Regions from separate parts of the Cellulomonas sp. Marseille-Q8402 genome, predicted to be linked through region 3. Evidence: predicted binding sites of a transcription regulator. Region 3 holds the regulator's gene; each other region holds the start of a gene.
The links. The regulator HrcA, encoded in region 3, represses chaperone genes, less so after heat shock. The targets are predictions, from matches to a motif close to TTNGCACTCGNNNNNNNCGAGTGCNAA.

Region 1 (10,142 bases), on a different contig from region 3:
TGCGGCTGTACGAGCGGGCGGGGTTCGAGCGGTTCGGCCGGCGCAAGGGGTACTACCAGCCGGAGAACGTCGACGCCTGGACGATGCGCCGCCGGGCTGCCCTGCCCGCGCACGACTGAGGGCCCCCGCCGGACCGGGTCGGTCGGCGGGAGCCCTCGGGGGCGGGCGGGTCCGCGGTCGTCAGACGGTGCGGGCGACGTCCTCGAAGTCGAGGCGGCCCTGGCGCGGGTGCGACGCCGGCATGCCGAGGTCCTCGAGGTCGGCGGGCGCGGAGCCGACGTTCGCGACCATGATCGAGCGCCACGCGGTGCCCGCGAACAGGTCGGCGTCCAGGCCGGCCGCGTCGAACCCGGTCATCGGCCCGACGTGCAGCCCGGCGGCGCGCAGCCCGACGATGAGGTAGCCGGCCTGCAGGAACGCGTTGTCGCGGGACATCCGGGCACGCATCTCGGTGGCCCCGGCGAAGTTGTCGCGGGCGCCCGCCATGTGCGGGGCCAGGCGCGGCAGCTGCTCGTGGAAGTCGAGGTCGGCGGCCACGACGATGCTGAGCGGGGCGCGCTGGGTCTTGGCCTTGTTGCCGTCGGCCATGTGCGAGACCAGGCGCTCGCGGGCCTCGGGGGATCGGACCAGCAGCAGGCGCAGCGGCAGGGAGTTCAGCGCGGTCGGCCCCCAGCGCACGACGTCCCAGACGGCGCGGATCTGCTCGTCGGTGACGTCGCCGTCGGAGAACGTGTTCACCGTGCGGGCGTCACGGAAGACCAGGTCGACGACCTCCTGCGGCACGCGCAGCCCGGTCGGGTCCAGGGTGGTGGCGGTGTCAGTGCTCATGCTTCGTTGAATTCACAACCATCGCCGGGCATTCCAGTTGCCTCGGTGAACCGTGTCACACCCCGTCGCACCGGACCGCCGGGCGGGCGACCTAGGATGGGGACCATGCCCGAAGCGCCGCTCGTCCTGGGGATCGAGACGTCCTGCGACGAGACCGGGGTCGCCCTGGTCCGCGCCCACCCCGACCGCAGCGAGCTGCTGGTCGACGCCGTCGCGTCGTCCATGGACGAGCACGCGCGGTTCGGCGGGATCATCCCGGAGATCGCGTCCCGCGCGCACCTCGAGGCGATGATCCCGACCGTCGAGCGCGCGCTGGGCACCGCCGGCGTCACGCTCGCGGACGTCGACGCCGTGGCCGTGACCGCCGGGCCAGGCCTGGTCGGCTCGCTCACGGTCGGCACCGCCGCCGCCAAGGCGCTCGCGTACGGTCTCGGCGTCCCGCTCTACGGGGTGAACCACGTGATCGGCCACGCCGCGGTCGACGAGCTCGTGCACGGGCTGTTCCCCGACCGCGTGATGGCGCTCGTCGTCTCCGGCGGGCACTCGAGCCTCCTGCTCATCGACGACGTCGTGACCGGGGTCCGCGAGCTCGGCTCCACGCTCGACGACGCCGCGGGCGAGGCCTTCGACAAGGTCGGCCGCCTGCTCGGCCTGCCGTATCCCGGCGGCCCGCACATCGACCGGCTCGCGCGCGAGGGCGACCCGACCGCGATCCGGTTCCCCCGCGGGCTCACGGCCGCGAAGGACCAGGCGAAGCACGCCACCGACTTCTCGTTCTCCGGCCTGAAGACGGCCGTCGCCCGCTGGGTCGAGGCCCGGCAGGACGCGGGGGAGGAGATCCCGCTCGAGGACGTCTCGGCGTCGTTCGCCGCCGCCGTCGCCGACGTGCTCACGGCCAAGACCATCGCGGCGTGCCGGGCGCACGGGGTCGACACGCTCGTGGTCGGCGGCGGCTTCTCCGCCAACTCGCAGCTGCGGGACCTCGCGGCCGAGCGCTGCGCCGCGGCCGGCATCGACCTGCGGATCCCGCCGATCAAGTACTGCACCGACAACGGCGCGATGATCGCCGCCCTCGGCGCGGCCGTCGTGCGGCGCGGGCTGCCGGCGTCCGACTTCGGCATCGGCGTGGACTCCACGATGCCGCTGGAGACCGTCACCGTCTGAGGCCCACCGTCCCGACCGGCACCGCTCGGGACGGGTCAGAGCGGGCGGCCGGCGCGCATCTCCGCCACCAGGGACGCCACCACCGCGTCGAGCTCGCCGGCGTTGCGCCGGGCCACCGCCCGCTGCCGCTGGTACGAGGCGCCCTTGCGCAGGATCACCCGCACCGCGTCGAGCTCGGCCGAGCAGCCCAGCCGGGCCGCCACCGGCTCGAGGTCGACCAGCAGCCGGCCCACGGCGTCGGTGACCAGCTCCTCGTCGCCCGCGGCGTTCGTGATGATGATGGCGTCCATGCCGTAGCGCGCCGAGCGCCACTTGTTCTCCTGCGCGAACCACGGCGGGATCGTCGGCAGCGGCTCCCCGCGGTCCAGCAGCGTGGAGAAGTGCTCGACCAGGCAGTGGGTGAGCGCGGCGAGCGCCGTGACCTCGAGCAGGCTCGGCAGCCCGTCGCAGATCCGGGTCTCGACGGTGCCGAACCGCGGCGACGGGCGGACGTCCCAGCGCACCTCGTCGAACGCGTCGATCACGCCGGTGTGCAGCATGTCGCCGACGTACGCCTCGAGCTGGTCCCAGCGCTCGAACTGGAACGGCAGCCCCGCGGTCGGCAGCTGCTGGAACATCAGCGCCCGGTTGGAGGCGTACCCGGTGTCCTTGCCGCCCCAGAACGGGCTGGACGCGGACAGCGACTGCAGGTGCGCGAAGCAGGTGAGCAGGGCCCGGGAGATCGGGAGCACCTTGTCCCGGTCCTCGACCCCGACGTGCACGTGCACCCCGTAGATGAGCATCTGCCGGCCCCACCACTGCGTGCGGTCGATCAGGGTGGCGTACCGCTGCTTGTCGGTGACCTTCTGCTGCGCCCAGCGCGCGAACGGGTGCGTGCCCGCGCTCATCAGCTCGACGCGCAGCGGGTCGGTGACCGTGCGGACCTCGTCGACGGCGCGCTGCAGGTCGGCGCCCGCCTCGCCGACGGTCCGGCACACGCCGGAGACGACCTCGACCGTGTTGAGCAGCAGCTCCTGGCGGATCGACGGGTGCTCGCCGCCGCCGGCCGGGCGGACGGCGTCCAGCACGGTGCTGGCGACCTGGCGCAGGTCGCCGGAGTCGGCGTCGACCAGGGCCAGCTCCCACTCGAGGCCCACGGTCGACCGCTCCGAGGAGGCGAACGGCAGCCGGGCCGGGGTGGTCACGCGGGGCCGCCCACGGGCTCGACGACGAGCACCTGCTGCTGGCCCGCGACTCGGGTGAGGACGACGGTCGCCGGCGCCGACCCGCGCAGGTCGAGCTGGCGGCGCAGCTGCTCGGGGACGACGGCGGTGCCGCGCTTCTTGATCGTCAGCGACCCGACGTCCCGCTCGCGCAGGTACGCCCGGAGCCGCTTGAGGCCGAACGGCATCTGGTCGAGCACGCGGTAGGCCGTCGCGTAGGGGGTCGCGTGCAGCGCGTCGGAGGTCACGTAGGCGATCGTGCGGTCCACGAGCCGACCCTGCACCTCGGCGGCGGCCTCCGCCACCAGCCCGGCGCGGATCACGGCGCCGTCGGGCTCGTACAGGTAGGCGCCGACCGCGCCGACCGGCGGGTGCGCGTGCTCCTCGGCGTCGCCCGCCCGCAGGACCGCCGACCCGCCGCCGGAGCCCAGCAGCAGCGCCGACCTGCCGGGGCCGTCGGGGGCGAGCGGGCCGAACCACAGCCCGAGCTCGACGACGTCGCCGTCGACCGACACCCACTGCGCCTCCGCGTCGTCCGGCAGCGCGCTGTGCGGCACGCCGGGGCCGAGCTTCAGGCCGAGGGCGGGTACGCGCTCCCGGACGGCGAGCACCGCGTCCAGGGGCGGCGCGTACGCGGCGGGGTCGTGCACGCGGCTGCCGCCGGAGGTGCGCCGGGCGGGGTCGGCGTACACGCCGTCGACGCCCTCCGCCGCCAGGTCGACCGCGAGGCCGTCGCCGTGCCGCACCTCGGCCTCGGGGAAGTGCCGCAGGTTCACGGTGGCCAGCGCGGCCGTCGTCTCGTCGGCGTCGACCGCCAGGACGCGCAGGCCGACCCCGGCGAACGCCATCGCGTCCGCGCCGATGCCGGACGTGAGGTCCGCGACCCGCTCGACGCCGGCCGTGACGTACCGGCGGGCGTGCTGCGCGGCGACGACGAGCCGGGTCGCCTGCTCCAGGCCGGCCGGGGTGAAGAGCATGCCGTCGGCGAACTCGCCGAGCTTGTCGTGCGCCTTGGCCCGCAGCCGCGACTGCGTCAGCGCGGCGGCGACCAGGTCGGCGTCGAACCCGCTCCGGCGCAGCCGCTCGGACAGCGCCATCGCCTGCTGCTCGTCGTAGGGCGGCAGGGTGGACAGGAGGGCCCACCCCTCGGGGCTGAGCAGCTTCGCGAGGCCGGACGCGTCCATCCCGCGATCCTTTCACGTGTCCGCCGAGAGGGGATCGCTGGCACTCGCCTTGACCGAGTGCTAACCGCTTCCTAGAGTGCTGATCGGCACTCTCGCGAGTGCCGAGAGCACCTGACGGCCGCCGGCACCCGCGACGACGGCCGGCCGGACGGCGCGACATCAGACAATCGGCAGAACTCACACGCGAAGGGGAGGTCCGCTGTGTCGGTCTCCATCAAGCCGCTCGAGGACCGGATCGTCGTCAAGACGCTCGAGGCGGAGCAGACGACCGCCTCCGGTCTGGTCATCCCGGACAGCGCCAAGGAGAAGCCCCAGGAGGGCGAGGTCCTGGCCGTCGGTCCCGGTCGCATCGACGACAACGGCAACCGCGTCCCGCTCGACGTTGCCGTAGGTGACAAGGTCATCTACAGCAAGTACGGCGGCACCGAGGTCAAGTACGACGGCGAGGAGTACCTGATCCTCTCCGCGCGCGACATCCTGGCGGTCGTCACCAAGTGACGCCCTCCGCGCGCTGAGCCGGCGACGAGCCGGCGAGCCGTACGAGGCCCCCTCCGTCCGCGGAGGGGGCCTCGTCGTGTCTGCGGGCTCGGCGCACGCGCCCGAGGTCGTCACACGTGCGCGAGGTCGTCACTCCTGCGGGACGACCTCGTGCCGGAGGGACGACCTCGCGCCGGAGTGACGACCTCGCGCCGGAGGGACGACCTCGCGCCGACGGGAGGACGGCGCAGAGCGACGACGAGGCCCCCACCGCATGCGGTGGGGGCCTCGTCGTCGTTGATGGTGACCCGGCGGTATCGCACCGCCGTGGGTCACCACGTCCTGGGGTCAGACCACCTGGGCCTGGGTCTTGCCGGCGCGGCTCGCGAGGAGCGCCGAGCGCTCGTCCTCGGAGAGCCCGCCCCACACGCCGTACGGCTCGCGCACGGCCAGCGACTGCTCGCGGCACTCGTTCAGCACCGGGCAGCTGGCGCAGATCGCCTTGGCCGCCTCGGCGCGGCGCCGGCGGGCGGCGCCCCTCTCGCCCTCGGGGTGGAAGAACAGGTCCTGGTCGGCGTCGCGGCACGCACCCTGGTACTGCCACTCCCAGAGCTCCATGACGGGTCCCGGGAGGCGGGAGATCTCGGCCATGTGGTCCTCCATCCGTACGACGACCGGGGGTCGTCGGGCGACTCGTGCTTCGGTGACAGCTCCTCCGCGGATCTCTGGGACCGAGGTCCCGGTCTGACCCGGTGGACTGCGCTGATGAGGACAGTACAACCGCTTCAGGAGTTGTTCAAGACCGTGTCGCAATCCGGTCGGAAGTTCGTGCTCCCGCGGGTCTGACCAGGGCTGGCGCGATTCGCGCGCCGGGCTGACGCGTTTCGGCCCACCGCTGACGCGGTTCCGCCAGTCGGCCGCTGGAAACCGCGCCAGATCCCCGGCACAATCGACGCAGGCGCCGCACCGACGGCGGGGACGAGACGGACGAGATGCAGCACACCGAGGACGACCGGCCGACCGGCGACGCCGGGGACGACGACCGGAGCGTCGGCGACGGCGACCTCGGCGACCTCGACGGGCCGATCCTCACGGTGGCCGCCGTCGCCGCGCGGCTGGGCGTGGCACCCGCGACGCTGCGCACCTGGGACCGCCGGTACGGCCTGGGTGCCTCCGAGCACTCCGCGGGCGGGCACCGCCGGTACAGCGCGGGCGACCTCGCCCGGCTGATGGCGATGCGGTCCCTCACGCTCGACGGCGTGCCCCCGTCGGACGCCGCGCGGCTGGCCCGTGAGGGGACGTCCACGCCCGCGCCGGCGCCGGGGTCGACCCGCCACCTGGCCGCCGTGCCCGACGGCGCGGGCGGGCCCGCCGGCGCGGACCTCGCGGACGACGTGCCCGGGCCGGGGGAGCAGCCCGCCGCCCCCGTGCTCCCGGCTCCGCGGCCCGACCGCCCGGCCACCCCGACGTCCGTCATCGACGCCGCCCTGCGCGCCGACGCCGCGGGCGTGGCACGGCTGCTGGCGCTCGCCCCGGAGGAGGACCTGGTCCGCTGGTGGTCCGACCTCGTCGCCCCGGCCCGGGCCGGCGTGGCCGCGCGCACGGTGCTGGCCCGGCCCGGCGACGAGCCGGACGCCCTCGTCGTCGCGGCCGCGCTCGCCGTCCTGCGGCAGCGCTCGGGCCGCGTCCCGGGGCACCCGTCCCAGCGGCGCATCGTCCTGCTGCTCGCGGCGCCGGGTGAGCCCCGCCCGCTCTCCCTGCACGTGCTCGCGGGCGCGCTGGCGGACGCCGGGGTCGACGCCCGGGTCGTCGCGGGCCCAACCGGGCGGCACCGGCTGCTGGAGATCGCGGCCATGACGTCGCCGTCGGCGGTCGTCCTGTCGAGCGAGCTGCCCGCCCCCGACCTGGCCCTCGTCGCCGCCGTCGCCGACCAGCACCCCGACCTGCCGGTGTTCGTGATGGTGCCCGACGGGGCCGCCGACGCCGTCCCGCTCGGGCGTCAGGTGCACCGCGTCCGGACGGTCCCCGGCCTGGTCCACGAGGTCGTCGCGGTCTGCGGCTGAGACGAACTGTGACCCCCGGACGCTAACGTCGGGCCCGATCCGGCCGATACAGGAGGGAAGCCGGATCCGCCAGGGTCCTGGCACAGGCTGGAAGGCGGAGGTCGATGGCTGGCGTCGTGGTGTGCCACGGATCGACGGCGGTGCGTGAACGCATCGTCCTCACGGCACTCGGTGTGCCCTCGTTGGCACCGGTCCGCGCTGCGGCCTCCGTGGACGAGCTCGTCACGCTGGCGCGGCGCGTGCCGCCGACCATCGTGCTGCTGGACGCGCACCTGCCCTCCCCGGGTCCGGTCGAGGCGATCCGCCGCCTGCGGGCGGTGCCGTCGCAGTCGACCGTCGTGATGCTGGCCGTGCCGGGCGACGAGATCGCGCTGGACCGGGCCATCGCGCTCGGTGCCCGCGGCTACCTCGCGCCGGACGTCGGTCGCGCGGAGCTCGCCGCGGTCGCCGCCCACATCCTCGCGAGCCCGGCGCTGCCGTCCGGCGCCGGCGGCGTGGTGCAGCACGACGGTCTCGCGGCGCACGGTGCCGTGGCCAGCGCCCCGACCCCGGTCGTCACCCGCACCGAGCTGCCGGCCCAGAGCACGGGCCGGGACGAGGTCTCGCTCACCAAGCGCGAGGTCGAGGTCCTGGTCGGCATGAGCAACGGCCGGTCGAACGCCCAGATCGGGCAGGAGCTGTTCCTCTCCGAGGACACGATCAAGACCCACGCGCGCCGCCTGTTCCGCAAGCTCGGCGCTGCCGACCGCGCGCAGGCCGTCGCCATCGGGCTGCGCCGCGGCCTCATCCGCTGACGCGTCCGGCGCCGGGCCGCTTAGCGTCGCGCAGGTCACGTCCGATCGGGTGGCGGGCCGCCGGGAGGCCCGGCGGCCGGCCGTATCATGGGCGGATGACCGACCTGGGTACCCCTGGATCCGCCGCGCCTGCCGACCCGTTCGGCTTCATCGGTCTCACCTACGACGACGTCCTCCTGCTCCCGGGCGAGACCGACGTCATCCCGAGCGAGGTCGACACCACGACCCGGCTCACGCGTGAGATCTCCCTGTCGATCCCGCTCGTGTCCGCCGCGATGGACACCGTGACCGAGTCGCGCATGGCCATCGCGCTCGCCCGTCAGGGCGGTATCGGCGTGCTGCACCGCAACCTCTCCATCGAGGCGCAGGCCCACCAGGTCGACCTGGTGAAGCGCTCCGAGTCCGGCATGGTGTCCGACCCCGTGACCGTGGGCCCCGACGCGACGCTGGCCGAGCTCGACGCCCTGTGCGCGAAGTACCGCGTGTCCGGCCTGCCGGTCGTGGACGCGGACCGCCGCCTGCTCGGCATCATCACCAACCGCGACCTGCGGTTCGTGCCGCCGGGCGAGTTCACCACGCGCCGCGTGCTCGACACGATGACGTCGATGCCGCTCGTCACCGGCCCCGTCGGCATCTCGAACGACGACGCCGCCGCCCTGCTGGGCAAGCACAAGGTCGAGAAGCTGCCGCTGGTGGACGACGCCGGCCGGCTGCAGGGCCTGATCACCGTCAAGGACTTCGTGAAGTCCGAGCAGTACCCGATGGCCACCAAGGACGCGAGCGGGCGCCTGGTCGTCGCGGCGGCGGTCGGCTTCTTCGGCGACGCCTGGGACCGCGTCACCGCGCTGGTCGAGGCCGGCGTGGACGCCCTCGTCGTCGACACCGCCAACGGCCACGCCCGGCTGATGCTCGACATGGTCCGCCGGATCAAGTCCGACCCCGCCACGAAGCACGTCCAGGTGATCGGCGGCAACATCGCCACCCGCGCCGGCGCGCAGGCGCTGGTCGACGCGGGCGTGGACGCGGTCAAGGTCGGCGTCGGCCCCGGCTCCATCTGCACCACCCGCGTGGTCGCCGGCGTCGGCGTCCCGCAGGTGACCGCCGTGTACGAGGCGTCGCTCGCCGCGAAGCCGGCCGGCGTGCCGGTCATCGCCGACGGCGGCCTGCAGTACTCCGGCGACATCGCCAAGGCCCTCGTGGCCGGCGCGGACAGCGTGATGGTCGGCGGCCTCATCGCCGGGTGCGACGAGTCGCCCGGCGACCTGGTCTTCGTCAACGGCAAGCAGTTCAAGCGCTACCGCGGCATGGCGTCGCTGGGTGCGATGCAGAGCCGCGGCGACCGCCGGTCGTACTCCAAGGACCGGTACTTCCAGGGCAACCTGTCGGACGACGAGATCATCACCGAGGGCATCGAGGGCCAGGTGCCCTACCGGGGCCCGCTGTCCGCCGTCGCGCACCAGCTGGTCGGCGGTCTGCACCAGTCGATGTTCTACGTCGGCGCGCACACGATCCCGGAGCTGCAGGCCCGCGGGAAGTTCGTCCGGATCACGCCGGCGGGGCTCAAGGAGAGCCACCCGCACGACGTGCAGATGATCTCGGAGTCGCCGAACTACTCCGTGCGCTGAGCACGGCACGCGCGACGGGCCCGGTGCGATCGCACCGGGCCCGTCGTCGCGTCCTGCCCGAGCCCCGTCCGAGGCGCCGCGAGGTCGTCACACAGCGACGAGGTCGTCACTCGTGAGTGACGACCTCGTGCGCATGTGACGACCTCGCGGTCGCGGGCCGGTCAGTCGCGGAAGGTCTCGATCCGCGCGCCGAGCTCGACCAGGCGCTCCTGCAGGCCCTCGTAGCCGCGGGCGATGATGTCGACGTTGCGCAGGACGCTCTCGCCCTTGGCCGCCAGCATCGCCAGCAGGATGACGACAGCGGGCCGCAGCGCGGGCGGGCAGGACACCTCGGCGCCGGACCAGCGGGTGGGGCCGGACACCTGCAGGCGGTGCGCGTCGAGCAGCCGCACGTCGGCGCCCAGCCGGGTGAGGTCGGTCAGGTGGATCGCGCGCCCCTCGTAGACCCAGTCGTGCACCAGCGTGCTGCCCGTGGCGCACGCGGCGATCACCGCGAAGAACGGCAGGTTGTCGATGTTGAGGCCGGGGAACGGCATCGGGTGGATCTTGTCCAGCGGCGCCCGCAGGTCGCTGGGGTGCACCGTGATGTCGACCAGCCGGGTGCGGCCGTTGTGCGCGGTGTACTCCTCGGACAGCGTGTAGCGCAGGCCCATCTCGGACAGCGTCGCCAGCTCGATCTCCATGAACTCGATCGGCACGCGGCCGACCGTGATCTCGGAGCCGGTGACGATGCCGGCCGTCAGCAGGCTCATCGCCTCGACCGGGTCCTCGGACACCGCGTACTCCACGTCGGCGTCGATCTGGG
Region 2 (10,142 bases), 1.3 Mb from region 3:
GCTGGCGTGGATCACCGTGCTGCGCAAGCGCGAGGCCTTCCGGGAGGCCTTCGCCGGCTTCGACCCCGCCGTGGTCGCCGCGTACGACGAGCACGACGTCGAGCGCCTGATGGCCGACGCCGGGATCATCCGGAACCGCGCCAAGATCACGGCGACCATCGCGAACGCCCGGGCGCTGCTGGACCTGCACGCCCAGGGCCGGACGCTCGACGCGCTGTTCTGGGCGTACGCGACCCCGGCGGCGGACCGAGCGCGCGCCCGGACCTTCGCGGACGTGCCGGCGACGACGCCGGAGTCGGTCGCCCTCGCCAAGGAGCTGAAGTCGCTCGGGTTCCGGTTCGTCGGCCCGACGACGGCGTACGCCGCGATGCAGGCGTGCGGGATGGTCGACGACCACCTCGCGGACTGCCCGGTGGTGCTGGCGCGCGCCTGAGGCCACGCGCGCACCGCGACCTCACCCGTCCGCGAACTCCCGCACCGGCGACCCGTCCACGTCCACGTCGACCCGGAACACCGCCCCGCCCCGCTCCTCCTCGGCGGACGCCGGCCCCGGCAGAGCGTCGCCGCCGGTCCACGACCCGCCGCTCGACGCCGTCGTGACGTACAGCGCCCCCGACCCCGCCGGCCCGAACCCCGGGCAGGTCACGTCGGGCACCGGCACCGCGTACGCACCCCGCGGCGTCCCGTCGGCCGCGAACCGGAGCACGTGCCCGCCGCCGTACGTGGCGATCCACAGCCCGCCCTCGGCGTCGACCGCGGTGCCGTCGGGGCCGGGCCCGTCGGGCCTGAACGCGAGGAAGGGCTCCGGCTCCCCCGCCGTCCCGGCCGCGACGTCGTAGGGGAGCCGGTGGACGACCTTCGCGTCCGTGTCGGTCAGGTAGAGCACGCTGCCGTCCGGGCTCCACGCGATCCCGTTGCCCAGCGCGACGCCGGTGAGGGCGGTGTCGACCTCGAGCCCGCCCGGTCCGCCGACCACCCGGAGCACGACGCCGTCACCTGCGGACCCGCTCCGCGGCAGGGTCGAGACCCAGAACCGCCCCGCCGGGTCGCAGCCGCCGTCGTTGAACCGGTAGTCGTCGGGCATGTCCTCGGGCCGGGTCAGCGGGCCGAGCCGGGTGCCGTCGTGCACCGCGAGGCCGTCGGCCGTGGCGAGCAGCAGCCCGCCCGAGGAGGTCGGCCACGCGACGCCCACCGGTGAGGTGGTGCTGAGCACGGTGTCCCGGGCGGGGTCGCCGTCGGCCCAGCGGTGCACGGCGCGGCCGTCGATGTCGACCCACACCAGCGCGGACGACCGCGCGTCCCAGACCGGCCGCTCCCCGAGCCTGCGCGCGGTGCTCTCCGAGCAGGCCTGCGCGCCCGTGGCGGCGTCGGCGACGAGGTCGCGCACGTCCAGGCGGTCGCGGTCGGCGGGGCGGGGGACGCGGCGCAGGTCACGAGGGCTCACCTCCCGCAGCCTCGCACGGGGCCGCCGGACCCGCACGGGCGCGCGCCCGCCGGTGTGATCCGGGCCACGAGAACGTGACGCGTCAGGGGCACTGGACGCCCACCCGCACGCGTCCTAGGGTTGCCGCACCATCCAGAGCGACCGAGAGACCTGGCTCGTCGACGTCGCAGCAACCCCCTCCGCGTGGAGGGTGTGGGTGCTTCCGCCAGGTTCGATGGAGGCGACGATGAGCAGTACCGGCGTACCCCTGCACCCGGGCCACGGCGACGTGGTCGCGGACGGCCTCGGCGCGGTCGACCGCCCGACGGTGTCGTTCGAGCCTGTTCCCGCCGCGGAACCCGGACGCCGCCCCGCGCCTGTGGGCGACGGTGCAGGAGCCTGGCCTCGGCGCGCCCGGACTTCGTGTCCGTGACCTACGGCGCCTCGGGCAGCACCCGCCGCACGACGCGCGCGCTGGTCCGGCGGCTGCTGCGCGAGACGTCGCTGACGCCGATCGCGCACCTGACCTGCGTCGGGACCTCGCGCGAGGACCTGGCCGACACGATCGAGGAGTTCCTGGACGAGGGCGTCCGCTCGTTCCTCGCGCTGCGGGGCGACCCGCCGGCCGACCACTCGTGGGAGCCGCACCCCGACGGCCTGCCGACCGCGAGCGCGCTCGTGGGCCTGCTCCGGGAGATCGAGCGGCGCCGGTGCGCGTCGAGCCCGGCGCAGGCGGTGCGCGCCGCCTCCCGGCCGCTGTCCGTCGCGGTGGCCGCGTTCCCTCGCGGCAACGCCGGCTCGGGCGGCACGCTGCAGCAGGACGTCGAGGCGCTGCTGGCCAAGCAGCAGGCCGGTGCGGACTTCGCGATCACGCAGGTGTTCTACGACGCCGGGTCGTACGCCGAGCCTGGTGACGCTGGCCCGCGACGCGGGGGTGACCATCCCCATCGTCCCGGGGATCATCCCGATGACCGACCCGGCCCGCCTGCGCCGCGTCCAGCAGGCGACCGGCGTCCCGGTCCCCGCGGACGTGCTGGCGCGCCTGGACGCGTTCGACCCGGACGACCCCGCGGACGTCGCCCGGCGGCACCGGGCCGGCACCCGGCTCGGCGTCGACCTGGTGCACGCGGTGCTGGACGGCGGCGCGCCCGGCGTGCACCTGTACACGTTCAACACCCACGGTCCCGCGCTGGACCTGCTCGCCGGTGCCGGCCTGGGCGGAGACGGCCCCACCGCCCACAGCCGCGTCGAACCGGCCCCCACGACCACCCTGACCCCTGTCCCCACCAGGCCGAGGCGAGAGATGACCGAGCACCAGACCCACCCGTTCCCCGCCGCCACCGTCCTGGGCTCCCCCCGGATCGGGCCGCGCCGCGAGCTCAAGAAGGCCCTGGAGGCGTTCTGGGCCGGGCGCGCGAGCGCCGAGGAGGTCGAGGCGACCGCCGCGGACCTGCGCCGCCGTACCCGCACCCGTCTGGCCGGGCTCGGCCTGGACACCACGCTGCCCGCGATCCCGAGCGCGTTCTCGTTCTACGACCACGTGCTCGACGCCGCGGCCGTCCTCGGCGCGGTCCCGGAGCGGTTCGCCGACCTGACCACCGCCGACGGCGGCCTCGACCTCGCCGGCTACTCCACGGTCGCCCGCGGCCGCGGGGACGACCTGCCGCTCGAGATGACCAAGTGGTTCGACTCGAACTACCACTACCTGGTGCCGGAGATCGGCCCCGCGACGACCTTCCGGTACGCGAGCGACCGTCCGGTCCGCGAGCTGGCCGAGGGGCTGGCCGACGGCGTGCTCACCCGGCCGGTGCTGGTCGGTCCGGTGACGTTCCTGGCGCTCGCCAAGCCGACCGAGGACGCCCCCGAGGGCTTCCTGCCCATCGACCGCCTGGCCGACGTGCTGCCGGTGTACGCCGAGCTGCTGCGCGACCTGGCCCGCGCCGGCGCGACGTGGGTGCAGCTGGACGAGCCGGCCCTGGTGTCCGACTCGACCGGCGTCCCGGCCGACCGGCTGCTCGGCGCCGCGGCCGAGGCCTACCGGGTGCTCGCGACCGAGCTGCCCGCCGCCGAGCGGCCCGCGATCCTGGTCGCCGCGCCGTACGGCGACCTGCGCGACGCGCTCCCCGTGCTGGCGGGCACGGACGTCGAGGGCCTGGCGCTCGACCTGGTCCGGGGCGCCGCCCCGGCCGGCCCGGTACCCGGCCTGGAGGGCAAGGTGCTGGTCGGCGGCGTCGTCGACGGGCACAACATCTGGCGCGCCGACCTCGACGCGGCGCTCGGTGCCCTCGAGGGCCTGGAGGGGCTGGGTGCCCGCCAGGTGTCCATCGGCACGTCGACCTCGCTCTTCCACGTGCCGCACGACGTCGAGGACGAGACGCAGCTGGACCCGACGCTGCGCTCCTGGCTCGCGTTCGCCGACCAGAAGACGGCCGAGGTCGTCACGCTGGCCACGGGCCTGACCGAGGGCCGCGAGGCCGTGCACGCCGAGCTGCTGGCCGCGGCCGACGCGCGCCGGTCCCGCGCCGAGGCCGCGGGTGTCGTCCGGCCCGAGGTCCGCGAGCGCCTGGCGGGTCTGTCGTCCGAGGCGTTCCGGCGCGGTGCGTTCGCCGACCGAGCCGCCGCGCAGGCCGAGCGCCTGCAGCTGCCGGTGCTGCCGACGACGACCATCGGGTCGTTCCCGCAGACGCCGGAGATCCGGGTGGCCCGCGCGGCGTTCGGCCGTGGCGAGCTCACCGCCGCGCAGTACGAGGACGAGATGAAGGCGGAGATCCGCCGCGTCGTCGCGCTGCAGGAGGAGATCGGCCTGGACGTCCTGGTGCACGGCGAGCCCGAGCGCAACGACATGGTCCAGTACTTCGCCGAGAACCTCGACGGGTTCGCGGTCACGCAGCACGGCTGGGTGCAGTCGTACGGCTCCCGCTGCACCCGCCCGTCGATCCTCTGGGGCGACGTCTCGCGCCCCGCGCCGATCACGGTGCCGTGGACCACGTACACGCAGTCGCTCACGGCGAAGCCCGTCAAGGGCATGCTCACCGGCCCGGTGACGATCCTCGCCTGGTCGTTCGTGCGCGACGACCAGCCGCTGGCCGACACCGCGAACCAGGTGGCGCTGGCCCTGCGTGACGAGATCGCGGACCTGGAGGCCGCGGGCACCGCGATCGTGCAGGTCGACGAGCCCGCCCTGCGCGAGCTGCTGCCCCTGCGTGCCGACGACCACGCCGCCTACCTCGACTGGTCGGTCGCCGCGTTCCGCCTCGCCACCTCGGGCGTGCGGCCGGACACGCAGGTCCACACGCACCTCTGCTACTCCGAGTTCGGGGAGATCTTCGGCGCGATCGACGGGCTCGACGCCGACGTGACGTCGATCGAGGCGGCCCGGTCGAAGATGGAGATCCTCGGCGACATCGCCAGCGAGGGCTACCCCCGCGGCATCGGGCCGGGCGTGTGGGACATCCACTCCCCGCGCGTCCCGAGCGAGGCCGAGGTGACCGAGCTGCTGTCCGAGGCGGTCCGCGTGGTCGACCCCGCGCAGCTCTGGGTCAACCCCGACTGCGGCCTGAAGACCCGCCGGTACGCCGAGGTGACCCCGACGCTCGAGCACGTGCTCGCGGCGACCCGCACCGTGCGGTCGTCGCTGGCGGTGCCGACGGCCTGACCCGCACGCGCCGACGCCCCGGTCCCCTCGCGCCGAGGGGGCCGGGGCGTCGGCGTGGTGGCCGGGCGGCGGGTCAGGCGGACGCGTGCGCCTCGCGTGACGCGCCCGCGCTCTCGATGGTCGCCGGTGTCCCACCGGTGCTGACCTCGATGCGGCGCGGCCGGGCCTCCTCGGCCACCGGGATGGTGAGCGTGAGCACGCCGTCGGCGTACGACGCGGAGATGGCGTCCAGGTCGAGCCCGCGGCCGACGGTCAGCTGCCGCGCGTAGGTGCCGACGGGGCGCTCCTTGGCGAGCCACTGGACGCCGTCCTCCGTGCGCGCCGTGCGCTGGGCGCGGATGGTCAGCGTCCGGTCGTCCACGTTCACGTCGATGGTCCCGGGGTCCGCACCCGGCAGGTCGACGTGCAGGACGTAGTGGTCGCCGGCGCGGAACAGGTCCATCGGCATGGTCGCGGCGGCACGCTGCGAGCCGAGCACCTGGCCCATCAGCCGGTCCATCTCCTGGAACGGGTCGAATCGCGTAGCCACAGCCCGTCACCTCCTCGGAAGCGTCCACGCGGTCCCGGACGGTCCGGGACCGTGCTGCCCCGGCGCGGCCGCGCCGAGAGGGCTACGAGAGATGTTCTAGCACTCTCGGGTGCCGAGTGCCAGATCGAGGCCCAGGGTGTTCGCCCAGAGGTGAACGTGCTGGTCAGACGCGCGCGGCGTCACCCTCGACGGCCTCGCTGAGCGCCTCGACGATGCGCACGTCGGCGTCCAGCCAGGGCACGGCGCGCCACTGCCCGCTCGGCAGCCAGCGCAGCTCGTCGTGCTCGACCAGGGGCTCGGGGACCCCGGACGCGACCTCGGCCAGCCACAGCCGCATGACGTAGGTGTCGCTCAGCCGCCAGCACCCGTCGTCGGGCCCGGCCAGCTCGCCACCGAGGGCGACCCGGACGCCGAGCTCCTCGCGCAGCTCCCGGTGCAGCGCGTCCTCGGGCCGCTCACCCGGCTCGACCTTCCCGCCGGGGAACTCCCAGCGGCCGGCGAGGCTCGCGGGCGACCGGCGCCGGGCGGCGAGCAGCGCGCGGGGGGCGTCGAGATCGTCCACCAGGGCGGCGGCGACGACGAGGACGGGCGGCTTCATGCGGCCGAGTCTGCCAGGGGTCGGTGCCCGGCGCGTGGCGGTCAGGCGACGACGAGCAGGCCCGCCAGGCTCACCCCGGCGGCCACCAGCGTCGCGACCGCGCCGAGCGCGAGCGGCCGACCACCCGTCCGCACCAGGCGGCCGAGGTCGATCTGCGTGCCGAGCGCCGTCATCGCCGCGGCGAGCGCCAGGGTGGTCACCGGCTTCACGGCCGGCAGCACGGCGTCGGGCACCAGGCCCGCGGACCGCACGGCCACCGCGACGACGAACCCGACGACGAACAGCGGGACGAGCGGCGGCCGGGCACCGGACGTCCGGACGGGCGCGGACCGGCGGCGGCTCAGCCCGACGCCCGCCACCAGGGGCGCGAGCAGCACGACGCGGGCCAGCTTGGCCACGACCGCCACCGACAGCGCCGCCGCCGACACCGTCCCGGCCGCGGCCACGACCTGCGCGACCTCGTGCACCGACATGCCCGCCCACAGCCCGGCCGTGCGGTCGGCGAGCCCCAGCACCCCGGACACCACCGGGATCGCGACCAGCGCCAGGCTGCCGTACACGGTCACCAGCGCGACGGCCGTGGCCACCTCGTCCTCGTCGGCGTCGGCGACCGGGCTCATCGCGGCGACGGCCGCGGCACCGCAGATCGAGAACCCGGTGGCCACGAGCAGCGTCAGCCGCCGCCCGACGCCCAGCCGGGGCCCCAGCCAGAGCGTCGCGCCGAACGTCGCGGCGACGGTCACCAGCAGCACGGCCACCTCCCCCAGCCCCAGGCCCAGCAGGTCGCCGAGCGACAGCTGGAGCCCGAGCAGCACGACGCCGGCCCGGAGCACCCGGCGGCCCGTCCACGCGAGGCCCGGCTCCAGGACCGCCGGCAGCAGACCGGCCGACCGGGCGACGGCGCCGAGGACGATCGCCAGCAGCAGGCCGGGCAGCACCGGCACGACGGCGGTCAGCCCGAGGCACGCGGCGCCGACGACCAGGGCGACCGCGAGACCGGGCAGGACCGCGCGGTGGAGGCCGAGCACGCGGCGCGGGACGGTGCGGGTGGCGGCGGACACACCGGGCGGGACGGGAGGCACCCTCCTACGGTGCGGGGCCCGGGCGGCCGGCGGAACGCCGACCTGCCTGGCTGGCTCTAGCCTGAGGCTATGGACACGGAGCCGGAACGGCGCATCCCGCTGGGCGCCCTCGAGCTCCTCGACGCCGTCGACGCGCACGGCTCGCTCTCCGGCGCCGCCCGGGCGCTCGGGCTGGCGCAGCCCTCGGTCAGCACCGGCCTGCGCCGGCTCGAGCGGCAGACCGGCCTGACGCTGGTGGCCCGCGCGTCGTCAGGCACGCGCCTCACCGCGGCGGGGACGGCGCTGCTCGGGCGGGCGCGGGACGTGCTCGCGGCCTCCGACGCGCTGGAGCGGGAGGTGCGGGCCCTGCGCACCGCCCAGCAGGGGCGCGTCCGGGTCGCGGCGAGCCTCAGCGTCGCGGAGTACCTGGTGCCGGGCTGGCTGGCCTCCAGGCCCGCGGACGCGGCGGTGGTGGACCTGGTGGTCGCGAACTCGCGCGACGTGATGGACGCGGTGCTGCACGGTCGCGCGGACCTCGGCTTCGTCGAGGGCCCGGACGTGGCCGAGGGGTTGCACGCCCGCTCGGTGGGTGACGACGAGCTGGTCGTGGTCGTCGCACCGGGCCACCCGTGGGCGCGCCGCCGACGCCCCCTGACCGCGGCGGACCTGAGCGGAGCACCCCTGGCCGTGCGCGAGGCCGGGTCGGGCACGCGCGCGGTGCTGGAGCGTGCGCTGGCCGCCGCCGGGCACCCGCTGTCGGGGTCGCCGGCCCAGCTGGGCTCGACCTCGGCCGTGAAGAACGTCGTCCGCGGCGGGTCCGGGGCGGCCGTGCTGTCCCGGCTGACCGTCGCCGACGAGATCGCCCGCGGCGACCTGCTCGCGGTCCCGGTCGAGGGTGTCGACCTGAGCCGCACGCTCCGCATGGTCTGGGCGCGCTCGCGCCGGCCCACGCCGCCGGTCCGGGACCTGGCCGCGCACGTCGTCCGGGTGACGGGCTGAGACGACGCAGGCCGCGGCCCGCCGTGGTCGGCGGGACGCGGCCTGGTGCGTGCGTGCCCGTCTGCCCGGGGCGAGCCGGGCGGGCGGGTGGCGCCGGCGCGGGCCGGCGGGCTGGTCAGCGGATGCCGGCTGCCGTCGCCCAGGCGACGGCCTCGGCGCGGGTCGAGACGCCGATCTTGCGGTACACCGAGCGCACCTGGGACTTCACCGTGTTGCGGGTGACGAACAGGCGACGCGCGATGTCCTCCAGCGTCACGTCCTCTGCCAGCTCGGCCAGGACGACCCGTTCACGCGTGGTGAGCGGCTCGCCGAGGATGCTGGAGGTGGTGGGGGCGATCTCCAGGATGGCCATGCTGTCCTCCGGTCTGCGTGCGACGAGTACCGGCTGCTGGGATACCCGGCTGCCGTCTACCGGTTGATCGGCAAGTGTGGCCGCCGCCATCGCAGTTCGAATCTCACCCATTTCTGGGGGGTACCGGAGGATGCGCCGGACGTGGGACGTGTGCTACTGCCGAAGGCCCAGGTCATCGCCCGGCAAGCGGTATCCCCGGGCCCGCGGCAGAACCACCCGAACGGGCTAACCGCCGTTCGGGTACGTCTCAGCCCGTGATCGTGGCGGCGTACTCGTCGGCGGTGAGCAGCGCGCCGGTCGACGTGACGTCGACCCGGAACAGCCAGCCGGCGCCGTAGGGGTCGCTGTTCACGACGGACGGCTCGTCGACCGCCTCCTGGTTGACCTCGACGACGGTGCCGGACACCGGGGAGAACAGCTCCGACACCGACTTGGTCGACTCGACCTCCCCGACGACCGCACCCGCGGCGATCTCGCTGCCGACCGTGGGCAGCTCCAGGTAGACGATGTCGCCGAGGGCGTCGGCGGCGTTCTTGGTGATGCCGATGGTCGCGGGCTCGGCGCCGTCGATCCACTCGTGCTCGGCGGTGTACTGCAGGTTCTCGGGGACGTCGCTCATGGTGCTCTCCGGGTTCTGGGGGTCGGGGTTCAGGCGCGCTGGTAGAACGGCAGCGCGACGACGCGGACCGGCTCGTGGCGGCCGCGCACGTCGACGGCGAGCTCGGTGCCGACGGCGCTGAGCTCGGGGGTCACGTAGGCCATCGCGATCGGGGTGCCGAGCGTCGGGGACGGCGCGCCCGAGGTGACCCGGCCGACCACGACCGCGTCGTCGGCGGTGCCGCTGAGCACCTCGTAGCCGTGCCGGGCGGCGCGGCGGCCGGAGCCGACCAGGCCGACGAGCACGCGCGACGGCGTGGCGTGCGCGCGGGCGGCGAGCGCCTCGCGGCCCACGAACGGCAGCGGCGTGCCGTCGGCGGACACCTTGTCGAGGCGGACCACGCGGCCGAGGCCGGCATCGTGCGGCGCCGTCGTCCGGTCGAGCTCGTTGCCGTAGAGCGGCATGCCCGCCTCGAGGCGCAGGCTGTCGCGCGCGGACAGGCCGGCGGGGACCAGGCCGAGCGGCGCTCCCGCGGCGAGCAGGTCGCGCCACAGCGCCGGTGCGGCCGCGGCGGGCACCAAGAGCTCGAACCCGTCCTCGCCCGTGTAGCCGGTGCGGGCCACCAGGGCCTCCACGCCGCCGACGGTCGCGGCGACGGCGGCGTAGTACCGCACGCCCCGCACGGCCTCGACCTGCGCGGCCTCGGTGAGACCGGTGACGATGTCCGCGGCGCGCGGCCCCTGCACGGCGATCAGCGCGGTCTCCAGCGAGCGGTCCGTCAGCGAGGCCTCGAACGGCGCCAGGCGCTCGGCCAGCGCCTCGGCGACCACGGTCACGTTCGACGCGTTCGCGACCACCAGGTACGACGTCTCGGCCAGCCGGTAGACGATGAGGTCGTCGATGATGCCGCCGTCCTCCTGGACGACC
Region 3 (10,142 bases):
TCGCCCGTGGACGCCCTCAAGGCGAGCTTCACGCTGGTGAACCGCAACCTCGGCACCGTCGTCCTGCTGTTCCTGGGCGTGTACGCCGCGAACCTGGTCGGCAGCGCGCTGTGCGGCGTCGGCCAGCTGGTGTCGTTCCCGGTCGGCCTCCTGGCCACGACCTACGTCTACCGCCGGCTGCAGAACGAGCCCGTCGCACCCTGACGCGTCCGACGGCGCCGTACCTCCGGAGGTGCGGCGCCGTCGCGCGTCAGGGGGCCGTCACGAAGTCGATGAGCTCCTCGACCCGGCCGAGCAGCGACGGCTCCAGGTCGGCGTAGCTGCGCACGCTGCGCAGGATCCGCTGCCAGGCGCGGGCGACGTCGGCCTGGTCGTCGGCGGGCCAGCCGAGCTCGCGCAGGATGCCGCGCTTCCACTCGGTGCCGCGCTCGATGGTCGGCCACGCGGTCAGCCCCACGCGCGCCGGCCGCACGGCCTGCCACACGTCGACGTAGGGGTGGCCGAGCACCAGCAGCGTTCCGGCGGGCACGGCCCGCACCGCCTCGTCGGCGATGCGCTGCTCCTTGGACCCGGGCACCAGGTGGTCGACCAGCACGCCGACCCGCTTGCCCGGCCCCGGCCGGAAGTCGCGCAGCGCGTCGACCAGGTTGTCCACGCCGTCCAGCAGCTCGACGACGACGCCCTCCGCCCGCAGGTCGTCGCCCCAGACCTTCTCGACGAGCTCGGCGTCGTGCTTGCCCTCGACCCAGATCCGGCTGCCGATGGCGACCCGGGCGCGCTGGTCGGCGGCCACGAGCGACCCCGACGCGGTGCGCCGGGGGCCGGTCTGCGCCGGGGCGGCCTTCGGCGCCGTGAGCTCGACCGGCTTGCCGTCCACCCAGAACCCCGGCCCGAGCCGGAAGGTGCGGGTCTTGCCGTGCCGGTCCTCCAGCACGACGACGTGCTCGCCGCCGGACTTCTCGACGCGGACCACGGCACCGACCCAGCCGGTGGTGACCTCCTCGACGACGAGCCCGCGGTCGGCGGGGACGGGCGTCGAGGTCGGTCGGCGGTGCGTGCGGGGGGAGGCGGCGGCGAGCACGTCGGGTCCGTAGCGGTCGGTCACGCGCGGCAGCCTAGGTGCCGACCCGGCGCCGCCGTGGTACGACACGACGGTGACGTCGAGCCCCGCGCAGCACCCCTCCGCCTCCTCCGCCCCCGCGCCGGGCGACCGCCCCGAGCCCGACCCGCACCGCTGGCGGGCCCTCGGGGTCTGCCTGGCGATCGGGTTCATCACGATGCTCGACGTCTCCATCGTCAACGTGGCGCTGCCGTCCATCGAGCGCAGCCTCGACGCGGGCGCCAGCCAGCTGCAGCTGATCGTCGCCGGGTACACGCTGGCGTTCGGGCTGGTGCTGGTCCCCGCCGGCCGCCTGGGCGACGCGCGCGGCCGGCGTGCGCTGTTCCTGATCGGGCTCACCGGCTTCGCGCTGACCAGCCTGGGTGCCGGGCTGGCGCCGTCGGACGAGGTGCTGGCCGGGATGCGGCTGCTGCAGGGCGTCAGCGCGGGCCTGCTGAACCCGCAGGTGGTCGGCACCATCCAGCAGCTGTTCTCCGGGCCCGAGCGCGGCAAGGCCTTCGGGTACTTCGGCGCGACGATCGGGGTGTCCACCGCGCTCGGTCCGCTGCTCGGCGGGCTGATCATCCAGGTGGCGGGCGCCGAGCACGGCTGGCGGTGGGTGTTCTTCGTCAACGTGCCGGTGATCGCGGTGGTGCTGCCGTTCGCGGTGCGGTTCCTGCCGCGGCGGGCGCCGGGCGCCCCGCGGGGCGTGCTCGGCCCGAACGGGCGGCCGCGGCTGGACGTGCCCGGGCTGGCGCTCATCGCCCTGGCCACCGCCGCGGTGATGGTGCCGTTCGTCACGACGACGGGCGAGGGCGGCGACGACCCGACGCGGTGGTGGTGGCTGGCCGTCGCCGCGGTGCTCGCGGTCGCCACCGTGCTCTGGGAGCGCGGCTACCAGCGCCGGACGGGCGCTGCCGTGCTCGACCCGCGCGTGATCGGGGAGCCGTCGTTCCGCAACGGCGCGCTGCTCGGCATGGCGTACTTCGCGGGGTTCACGGCCGTGTTCCTCGTCACCACGCTGTACCTGCAGCAGATCGCGGGGTTCACGCCGCTGCAGGCGGGGCTGGTCGGCATGCCGTTCGCGATCGCGTCGGCCGTCGCGGCCCAGCAGTCCGGGCGGCTGGTCGCGACCCACGGCCGGGCCGTCGTCGTGGTCGGGCTCGCGATGGTCGTCGTCGGGCTGATCGGGACCGACATCGCCATCCGGCTGGTGGACCCGCCGGGGGTCGGGTTCGCGGTGGCGGCGACGCAGCTGGTCACCGGGGCGGGCAGCGGGCTGGTGATCGCGCCGAACCAGACGCTCACCCTCGCGCGGGTGCCGCTGGACCGGGCCGGGGTGGCGGGCAGCATGCTGCAGGTCGGGCAGCGCGTGGGGTCGGCGCTGGGTGTCGCCGTGGCGCTGTCGACGTACTACTCGGCGCTCACGTCCGGGCTGGCGGGCAGCGCGGCGGCCGGCCGGGCACTGCTGATCACCGTGGTGCTGGTGTCCGTGGCGCTCGTCATCGGGGTCGTCGACCTGGTCGCGCGGCGGCGGGACGCCGCGCGCACGCCGGCGGACGCGTAGAATTGGCACTCGGTTCGATCGAGTGCCAGCAGGATCCGGACGTCGGGAGGTGGCGATGAGCGAGGACCGCAGGCTGGACGTGCTGCGGGCGATCGTGGAGGACTACGTCGCCACGCGGGAGCCCGTCGGCTCGCGCGCGCTCGTGGAGCGGCACTCCCTCGGGGTGTCGCCCGCGACGATCCGCAACGACATGGCCGCGCTCGAGGAGTCCGGCTACATCGTGCAGCCGCACACGTCCGCCGGCCGCGTGCCGACGGACATGGGGTACCGGCTGTTCGTCGACCGCCTCGCGACCGTGAAGCCGCTGTCCGCGCCCGAGCGCCGCGCGATCGAGACGTTCATGGAGGACGCGGTCGACCTGGACGACGTCGTCGACCGCTCCGTCCGGCTGATCGCGCAGCTGACGCACCAGGTCGCGGTCGTGCAGTACCCGTCGCTGCGGCGGACCGCGCTGCGGCACGTCGAGCTCGTCCCGGTCGGGGAGCGGCACCTGCTCGTCGTGATCATCACCGACCACGGGCGCGTGGAGCAGCGCACCCTCGAGCTCGCGGACACCCTGGACGTCGCCGTCGTGTCCCGGCTGCGCGCGCGGCTGAACGCCGCCGCGGCCGGTCGCCGGCTGGCCGAGCTGGACGCCGTCCTGTCCGACCTGTCCGACGACTTCCTGCCCGCCGACGCGCCGCTGGTGCGCGCCGTGGTCCAGGTCGTGGAGGACACGCTCGCCCGCGAGAGCGAGGAGCGGGTCGTGCTGGCCGGCACCGCCAACCTGGTCCGGGGCGGCGGGACCGACTTCGCCCGCACCATCAGCCCGGTGCTCGAGGCGCTCGAGGAGCAGGTCGTCCTGCTGCGCCTGTTCACCGAGATGTCCGAGGACGAGGCCGCGGTCTCCGTCCGGATCGGCCGCGAGACCCAGCACGAGGGGCTCGTCGAGACCAGCTTCGTGACCACCGGGTACGGCGGCCCGGACGACGGCGGCGGTGCCGCGGTCGCCCGGATCGGCTCCGTCGGCCCCCTGCGCATGGACTACCCCGGGACCATCGCGACGGTGCGCGCCGTCGCGCGGTACCTGTCCCGGATCCTCGCCGGATGAGCGGCTGCTGGGCACCTCCGGGCGCCCGCGCACGTTCAGCAGGCAACCCCGACCCGCGTCGACGCGCGCGACCGACCCGCACAGGAAGTGACGAGTGAGCGACTACTACGAGGTCCTCGGCGTCGAGCGCGACGCCACGCCCGAGCAGATCAAGAAGGCGTACCGGCGGCTCGCGCGCGAGCTGCACCCGGACGTCGCCGGGGCGGAGGCCGGCTCCGAGGACAGGTTCAAGGACGTGTCCCGGGCCTACGACGTGCTGTCGAACCCCGAGAAGCGCCGGATGTACGACATGGGCGCCGACCCGTCCTCGCCCGGTGGCGGCATGGGCGGCGGCGCGGGCTTCGGCTTCCAGGACATCTTCGAGACGTTCTTCGGCGCGGCCGCGGGCGGCGCCGCGCAGCGCGGCCCCATCCCGCGGGCACGCCGCGGCCAGGACGCCCTGGTCCGGCTCGACATCGACCTGGCGGAGGCGACCTTCGGCACGCACCGCGAGGTGCCCGTCGAGACCGCCGTCGTGTGCCCGACCTGCGACGGCTCCTGCTGCCGCCCGGGCACGTCGCCGCGCACCTGCGACGTCTGCGGCGGCCGCGGCACCGTCCAGCGGGTCGCGCGCTCGTTCCTCGGCCAGGTCATGACGTCCCAGCCGTGCGCCGCGTGCCACGGCTTCGGCACCGTCATCCCCGAGCCCTGCACCGAGTGCGCCGGCGAGGGCCGCGTCCGCTCCCGTCGCACGCTCGAGGTCGACGTCCCGGCGGGCGTCGACACCGGCACCCGGATCAAGCTCACCGCGCAGGGCGAGGTCGGCCCCGCCGGCGGCCCGGCCGGCGACATCTACCTGGAGGTGCGCGAGCGCCGCCACGACACGTTCATCCGCGAGGGCGACGACCTGCACTGCACGCTGCCGGTCCCGATGACCGCCGCCGCGCTGGGCACCGTGCTCACGCTGGACACCCTCGACGGCCCGCAGGAGGTCGACCTGCGCCCCGGCACCCAGCCGGCCCAGGTCGTCACGCTCCGCGGGCTCGGCGTCGGCCACCTGCACGCCGGCGGCCGCGGCGACCTGCACGTGCACGTCGACGTCCAGGTCCCCACGCAGCTGGACGAGCAGCAGACCGAGCTGCTGCGCCAGCTCGCCGTGCTGCGCGAGGAGGAGCGCCCCGACGCGCGCCTGTCGGCGTCCGGCGGCGGCGTGTTCGCCAAGCTGCGCGACAAGCTCTCCGGGCGCTGAGGTGACCGCACCGGTCTTCCTGGCGGAGCCGGGCGCGCTGGACGCGGCCGTCGTCGGGGGCTCGTACCTGCTCGACGGCACCGAGGGCCGGCACGCCGGCGTCGTGCAGCGCCGGGCTCCGGGGGAGCGGGTCGACGTCGTCGACTGCGCCGGCACCCGGCTGGTCGGGGAGATCGAGGCCGTCGGGCCCGACGGCGTGCACCTGCGCGTGCGCGAGGTCGTCGTCGAGCCGGTGCCCGCCCCGCGGCTCGTGCTGGTGCAGGCGCTGGCCAAGGGCGACCGCGACGAGATGGCCATCGAGGCCGCGACCGAGGTCGGGGCCGACGCCGTCGTGCCCTGGCAGGCCGAGCGGTCCATCGTGGTGTGGCGCGGCGACCGGGCGGCCAAGAGCCGCGCGCGCTGGCTCGGGACGGTCCGGGCCGCCGCCAAGCAGGCCCGGCGGGCGCACGTCCCGGAGGTGTCGCTCGCGGCCGACGGGAACGCCCTGGTGCGGCGCGCCCGGGAGGTCGTCGAGGCCGGGGGCGCGGTGCTCGTCCTGCACGAGGAGGCGACCGTCCCGCTCGCCGAGGCGGCGCTGCCCGCGGCCGGCACGCCGGCCGACGTGCTCGTCGTCGTCGGGCCCGAGGGCGGGATCTCCGCGCGCGAGGTCGACGCCCTGGTCGAGGCCGGCGCGGTGACCGTGCGGCTCGGCCCGCACGTGCTCCGGACGTCGACGGCGGGGCCGGTGGCGCTCGCGCTCCTGGCCCAGCGCCTCGGCCGCTGGGGCTGAGCCGGGGCCGCGCGCGCCTGCGCGCTGCCGCGCTGCTGCGCGCTGCCGCGCTGCTGCGCGCTGCTGCGCTGCCGCGCGCGTCGAGGGTGCAGGAACTCGCGCGATAGGGGCGATCTGTCCGTGAGTTCGTGCACCCTCGACGGCGCGGGCGCGCGGACGGGACCGGGCGCGCGGACGGGACCGGGTGCACGGACGGGACCGGGTGCACGGACGGGCCCGCGCGACCGTCTGGTCGCGCGGGCCCGTCCGGGCGTGCAGGAGGGGTCGGCCGTCAGCCGCGCAGCTCCAGGTACTTCGCGATCAGCGACCGGGTCGACGGGTCCTGCCCGGCGAGCGCGTCGGCGTCGCCCTGGACCGCCGGAGCGATCTCGAGGGCGAGCTTCTTGCCGAGCTCGACACCCCACTGGTCGAAGGAGTCGATGCCCCAGACGACGCCCTCGACGAAGGTGATGTGCTCGTAGAGCGCGATCAGCTGGCCGAGCACCGACGGGGTCAGCGCCGGCGCGAGGATCGACGTGGTCGGGCGGTTCCCGCTGAACACCCGGGCGGGGACGATGTCCTCGGCCGTGCCCTCGGCGCGGACCTCGTCGGCGGTCTTGCCGAACGCCAGCGCCTTGGTCTGCGCGAAGAAGTTGGCCAGGAACAGCCCGTGCACGTCGGTGCCGCCGTCGGACAGCGGGTGCGCCGGGTTGGCCACGGCGATGAAGTCCGCCGGGATCAGCCGCGTGCCCTGGTGGATCAGCTGGTAGAACGCGTGCTGGCCGTTCGTGCCCGGCTCGCCCCAGAACACCTCGCCGGTCTCGGTGGTGACGGGGGTGCCGTCCCAGCGGACCGACTTGCCGTTCGACTCCATGGTCAGCTGCTGCAGGTACGCCGGGAACCGGTGCAGGTACTGCGCGTAGGGCAGCACGGCGTGCGTGTGCGCGTCGAGGAAGTTGACGTACCAGACGTTGAGCAGGCCCATCAGCACCGGCACGTTCTGGTCGAGCGGGGTGCTGCGGACGTGCTCGTCGACGGCGTGGAAGCCCTCGAGGAGCTCGCCGAAGGCGTCCGGGCCGATCGCGACGGCGAGCGAGGTGCCGATCGCGGAGTCGACGGAGTAGCGGCCGCCGACCCAGTCCCAGAAGCCGAACGCGTTCTCCGGGTCGATGCCGAACGCGGCGACCTTGTCCAGCGCGGTCGACACGGCGACGAAGTGCTTCGCGACGGCGCCGGTGCGGGCGTCCTCGGTGTCCTCGATGGCGCCGGCGGCGACGAGGCCCCGCCACAGCCAGTCGCGGGCCAGCCGCGCGTTGGTCAGCGTCTCGAGCGTGCCGAACGTCTTGGACGCGACGATGAACAGCGTCGTCGTCGGGTCGAGGTCCTTCGTCTTCTCGGCGATGTCCGTCGGGTCGATGTTCGACACGAACCGCACCTCGAGGCCGTCCTGGACGTACGGCTTGAGCGCCTCGTACGCCATGACCGGCCCGAGGTCGGAGCCGCCGATGCCGATGTTCACCACGGTGCGCACGCGCTCGCCGGTGACGCCGGTCCACTCGCCGGAGCGCACCTTGTCGGCGAACGCGGCGACCTTCGCGAGCACCTCCTGCACGTCGGCGTCCACGTCCTGGCCGTCGACGACCAGCGCCGGCTCGGCGTCCGCGGGGCGGCGCAGCGCGGTGTGCAGCACGGCGCGGTCCTCGGTGACGTTGATGTGCTCGCCGGCGAACATCGCGGCCAGGCGGCCCTGCAGGTCGACCTGCTCGGCCAGCGCGACCAGCAGCGGCAGCGTCTCGTCCGTCACCAGGTTCTTGGACAGGTCGACGGTCAGGTCGGCCAGCTGGTGGGTCAGCCGCTCGGCCCGGCCGGGGTCGGCGTCGAACCAGCCCCGCAGGTCGGGGGTGAGCGCGTCGCGGTGCGCGGTCAGGGCGGTCCAGGCGCCGGTGGTGGTGGCGTCGACGGGTGCAGTCACGGGGAGTCCCTCTCGGAAGCAGAACCAACAGGTGACACCGTATCCACGTCCGGGGCTGCCGCGAGCAGGACGTCGGTACCGGCAGGATGGTCGGGTGTTCTCCCCGGTGCTGGTCTGCTGCGGCCTCGTGACGCTCGACGTCGTGCAGACCCTCGACGCGATCCCCGGCCCGGACCAGAAGGTGGTCGCCGACGGGCTCGACGTGCGGTTCGGCGGACCCGCCGCGAACGCCGCGGCGACGGCCGTCGCGCTGGGCGTGCCCGCCCGGCTGGTGACCGCGATCGGCGCCGGACCGGTGGCTGACCTGGTGCGCGCCGGGCTGCGCGCCGCCGGTGTCGAGGTCGTGGACCTGGCCGCGGGGACCACCGCGACGCCACCGGTGTCGACGGTGCTCGTCACCCGGGCGACGGGGGAGCGGGCTGTCGTGTCGGTGAACGGGACCGGGACGCCCGACCTCGGCGCGGCGGCGCGTGCGGCCCTCGACGGCGACGCGCTGGCCGGGGCGACCGCCGTGCTGGTCGACGGCCACCACCTCGGCGCGGCCGTGCCGGTGGCCGAGGCCGCGCGGGCCGCCGGGATCCCGGTCGCGCTGGACGGCGGCTCGTGGAAGCCCGGGCTCGGCGACCTGCTCGCGCACGTGGACCACGCGGTGCTCTCGGCGGACTTCCGGCTGCCGGACGCGGAGGGCGACGTGCTGACGGCCCTCGCGGCGCGCTGGCCGGTGGCGTCCGCGGCCCGGTCGGCCGGCGGCGGCGCGCTGCGCTACCTCGAGCGCGACGGGGCGGAGGGCCGGGTCGAGGTCGCGACGGTGCCGTCCGACGAGGTCGTCGACACGCTCGGCGCGGGCGACGTGCTGCACGGGGCGCTCGCGGCGGAGCTGGCCCGGGGCGCGTCGATCGGGGACGCGCTGCGCGTGGGCACCCGCTGGGCGACGGAGTCGGTCCGGCACCCGGGTGCCCTGGGCTGGGCCCCGCGGCGCTGAGCCGGCGGCGCACCCCTCAGGCGGACGCCGCCGCTGTGCTGGCTCGTGCGGCGTGCCGGCACTCAGGGCAGCACTCGATCGCTCCGACCGGACCCACTCATCGTGGGCAGCAGCGATGCGTGCAGAGCCGCGTCCTGCGATCCACGGCCCGGCCGACCAGGGGAGAAGGTCCCACTCGCGCCCGCCGGTGGTTCCTACCGTCCTCGTCGTCCGTTCGACTCAACGACGAGGGAGACCTGTGATGAGAGTTCGTGATCGATCCGGAGCAGCGCTCGTGCTCGGGTACAAGTGCGTCAGCTAGAGCTGCGGCACCCCGTCCGAGCGCTCGTCGCCGCTAGCGCCGCTCTGCTGATCGGTGCCGCGGTGTGTCGGCACTGAGCTCGTCCACGCCCGGCGCCACCTTCGCCCGGATCTTCCTCGGGTCGGCCGCGCTGCTCGTCGGGCCCTTCACCGTCGCAGGAGTCGTCCACGTCCGGGCCCGTCGACGTCTGGCGGACCGCGACAGGCTGTCGGGCCCGGCCGGCGCGGATCGCGAGCCCTGACGCGCTCGGCGCACCGCCCCTGACGTCCCCGCCGCAGAGCGGGGACGTCAGGGGCCAGTCGGTCGGGGAAGGCGGGGAGCCCCTGGGCTCAGCCGTCCGACCGGGTCACCGCGTCCTCGCCCAGCGCCTCGCGCACCAGCGGCGCCACCCGGGTGCCCAGCAGCTCGATCGAGCGCAGGCTCTCCCGCTGCGGGACCCCGCTCAGGTCCATCTGGAAGATCTGCCGGTCGTGCCCCAGCACCCCGTGCAGCGCGACGATGCGCTCCGCGATCTCCTCCGGCGCCCCGACGAAGTACGCGCCCCCCTTCGCGGACTGGCTCTCGAACGCGATCCGGTTCGGGATCGCGAACCCGCGCTCGGCGGCGATCCGGCGCATCGAGTCGAGCCAGTACGGGAAGAAGAAGTCCCGCGCGGCGCGGCCGTCGTCGGCGACGAAGCCCATCCCCGCGACCTCGACGCGCCGGGTGGCGGCGTCGTGGCCGGCCTCCTCGTGCGCGCGGCGGTACAGCCGGGCGAGCCCGGCGAAGTCCGCGGGCCGGCCGCCGATGATCGCGTAGGACACCGGCAGCCCGAGGCGTCCGGCGCGCTCGGACGACGCGGGGTTGCCGCCGGTGGCGACGGCGATCCGCAGGTGCTCGCCGAGCCCGGGCTTGTCGAAGGGGCGCGGCAGCACCTCGGCGGCGTGCAGCGACGGCCGGAACCGGCCGGACCAGGTGACCGGGTTGCCGCGGTCGATCCGCAGCAGCAGACGGATCTTCTCGTCGAACAGCTCGTCGTAGTCGTCGAGGGAGGCGCCGAACAGCGGGTAGGACTCGATGAACGACCCGCGGCCGGCGAGCAGCTCGACGCGGCCCTCCGACAGCAGGTCCATCGTCGCGAACTGCTGGTAGACGCGGACGGGGTCCTCGGTCGAG

Region 1: the regulator HrcA is predicted to act here: its motif matches at 4,416-4,442, upstream of groES (co-chaperone GroES).
Region 2: the regulator HrcA is predicted to act here: its motif matches at 5,704-5,730, upstream of ACWPWW_RS11205 (Hsp20/alpha crystallin family protein).

What each region holds. Positions count from the first base shown of each region.
Region 1 covers NZ_CBCPLX010000001.1:1,570,179-1,580,320, reverse strand. The annotation lists gene rimI (ribosomal protein S18-alanine N-acetyltransferase) at 1-119, shown strand, start outside; gene ACWPWW_RS07175 (malonic semialdehyde reductase) at 181-828, opposite strand; gene tsaD (tRNA (adenosine(37)-N6)-threonylcarbamoyltransferase complex transferase subunit TsaD) at 934-1,992, shown strand; gene ACWPWW_RS07165 (glutamate--cysteine ligase) at 2,028-3,176, opposite strand; gene ACWPWW_RS07160 (THUMP-like domain-containing protein) at 3,173-4,378, opposite strand; gene groES (co-chaperone GroES) at 4,580-4,876, shown strand; gene ACWPWW_RS07150 (WhiB family transcriptional regulator) at 5,204-5,506, opposite strand; gene ACWPWW_RS07145 (MerR family transcriptional regulator) at 5,848-6,918, shown strand; gene ACWPWW_RS07140 (response regulator transcription factor) at 7,059-7,712, shown strand; gene guaB (IMP dehydrogenase) at 7,808-9,337, shown strand; gene ACWPWW_RS07130 (helix-turn-helix domain-containing protein) at 9,499-10,142, opposite strand, start outside.
Region 2 covers NZ_CBCPLX010000002.1:22,420-32,561, forward strand. The annotation lists gene ACWPWW_RS11185 (DNA-3-methyladenine glycosylase I) at 1-433, shown strand, start outside; gene ACWPWW_RS11190 (SMP-30/gluconolactonase/LRE family protein) at 455-1,444, opposite strand; SAM riboswitch class I at 1,570-1,665, shown strand; partial or broken gene ACWPWW_RS11195 (methylenetetrahydrofolate reductase) at 1,853-2,269, shown strand; gene metE (5-methyltetrahydropteroyltriglutamate--homocysteine S-methyltransferase) at 2,334-5,078, shown strand; gene ACWPWW_RS11205 (Hsp20/alpha crystallin family protein) at 5,152-5,607, opposite strand; gene ACWPWW_RS11210 ((deoxy)nucleoside triphosphate pyrophosphohydrolase) at 5,771-6,205, opposite strand; gene ACWPWW_RS11215 (YeiH family protein) at 6,247-7,287, opposite strand; gene ACWPWW_RS11220 (LysR family transcriptional regulator) at 7,357-8,265, shown strand; gene ACWPWW_RS11225 (LuxR C-terminal-related transcriptional regulator) at 8,381-8,617, opposite strand; gene gcvH (glycine cleavage system protein GcvH) at 8,865-9,236, opposite strand; gene gcvT (glycine cleavage system aminomethyltransferase GcvT) at 9,266-10,142, opposite strand, start outside.
Region 3 covers NZ_CBCPLX010000002.1:1,370,035-1,380,176, forward strand. The annotation lists gene ACWPWW_RS17245 (hypothetical protein) at 1-204, shown strand, start outside; gene ACWPWW_RS17250 (DUF3097 domain-containing protein) at 251-1,105, opposite strand; gene ACWPWW_RS17255 (MFS transporter) at 1,155-2,666, shown strand; gene hrcA (heat-inducible transcriptional repressor HrcA) at 2,722-3,756, shown strand; gene dnaJ (molecular chaperone DnaJ) at 3,851-4,984, shown strand; gene ACWPWW_RS17270 (16S rRNA (uracil(1498)-N(3))-methyltransferase) at 4,986-5,753, shown strand; gene pgi (glucose-6-phosphate isomerase) at 6,025-7,704, opposite strand; gene ACWPWW_RS17280 (PfkB family carbohydrate kinase) at 7,799-8,686, shown strand; gene ACWPWW_RS17285 (LLM class flavin-dependent oxidoreductase) at 9,317-10,142, opposite strand, start outside.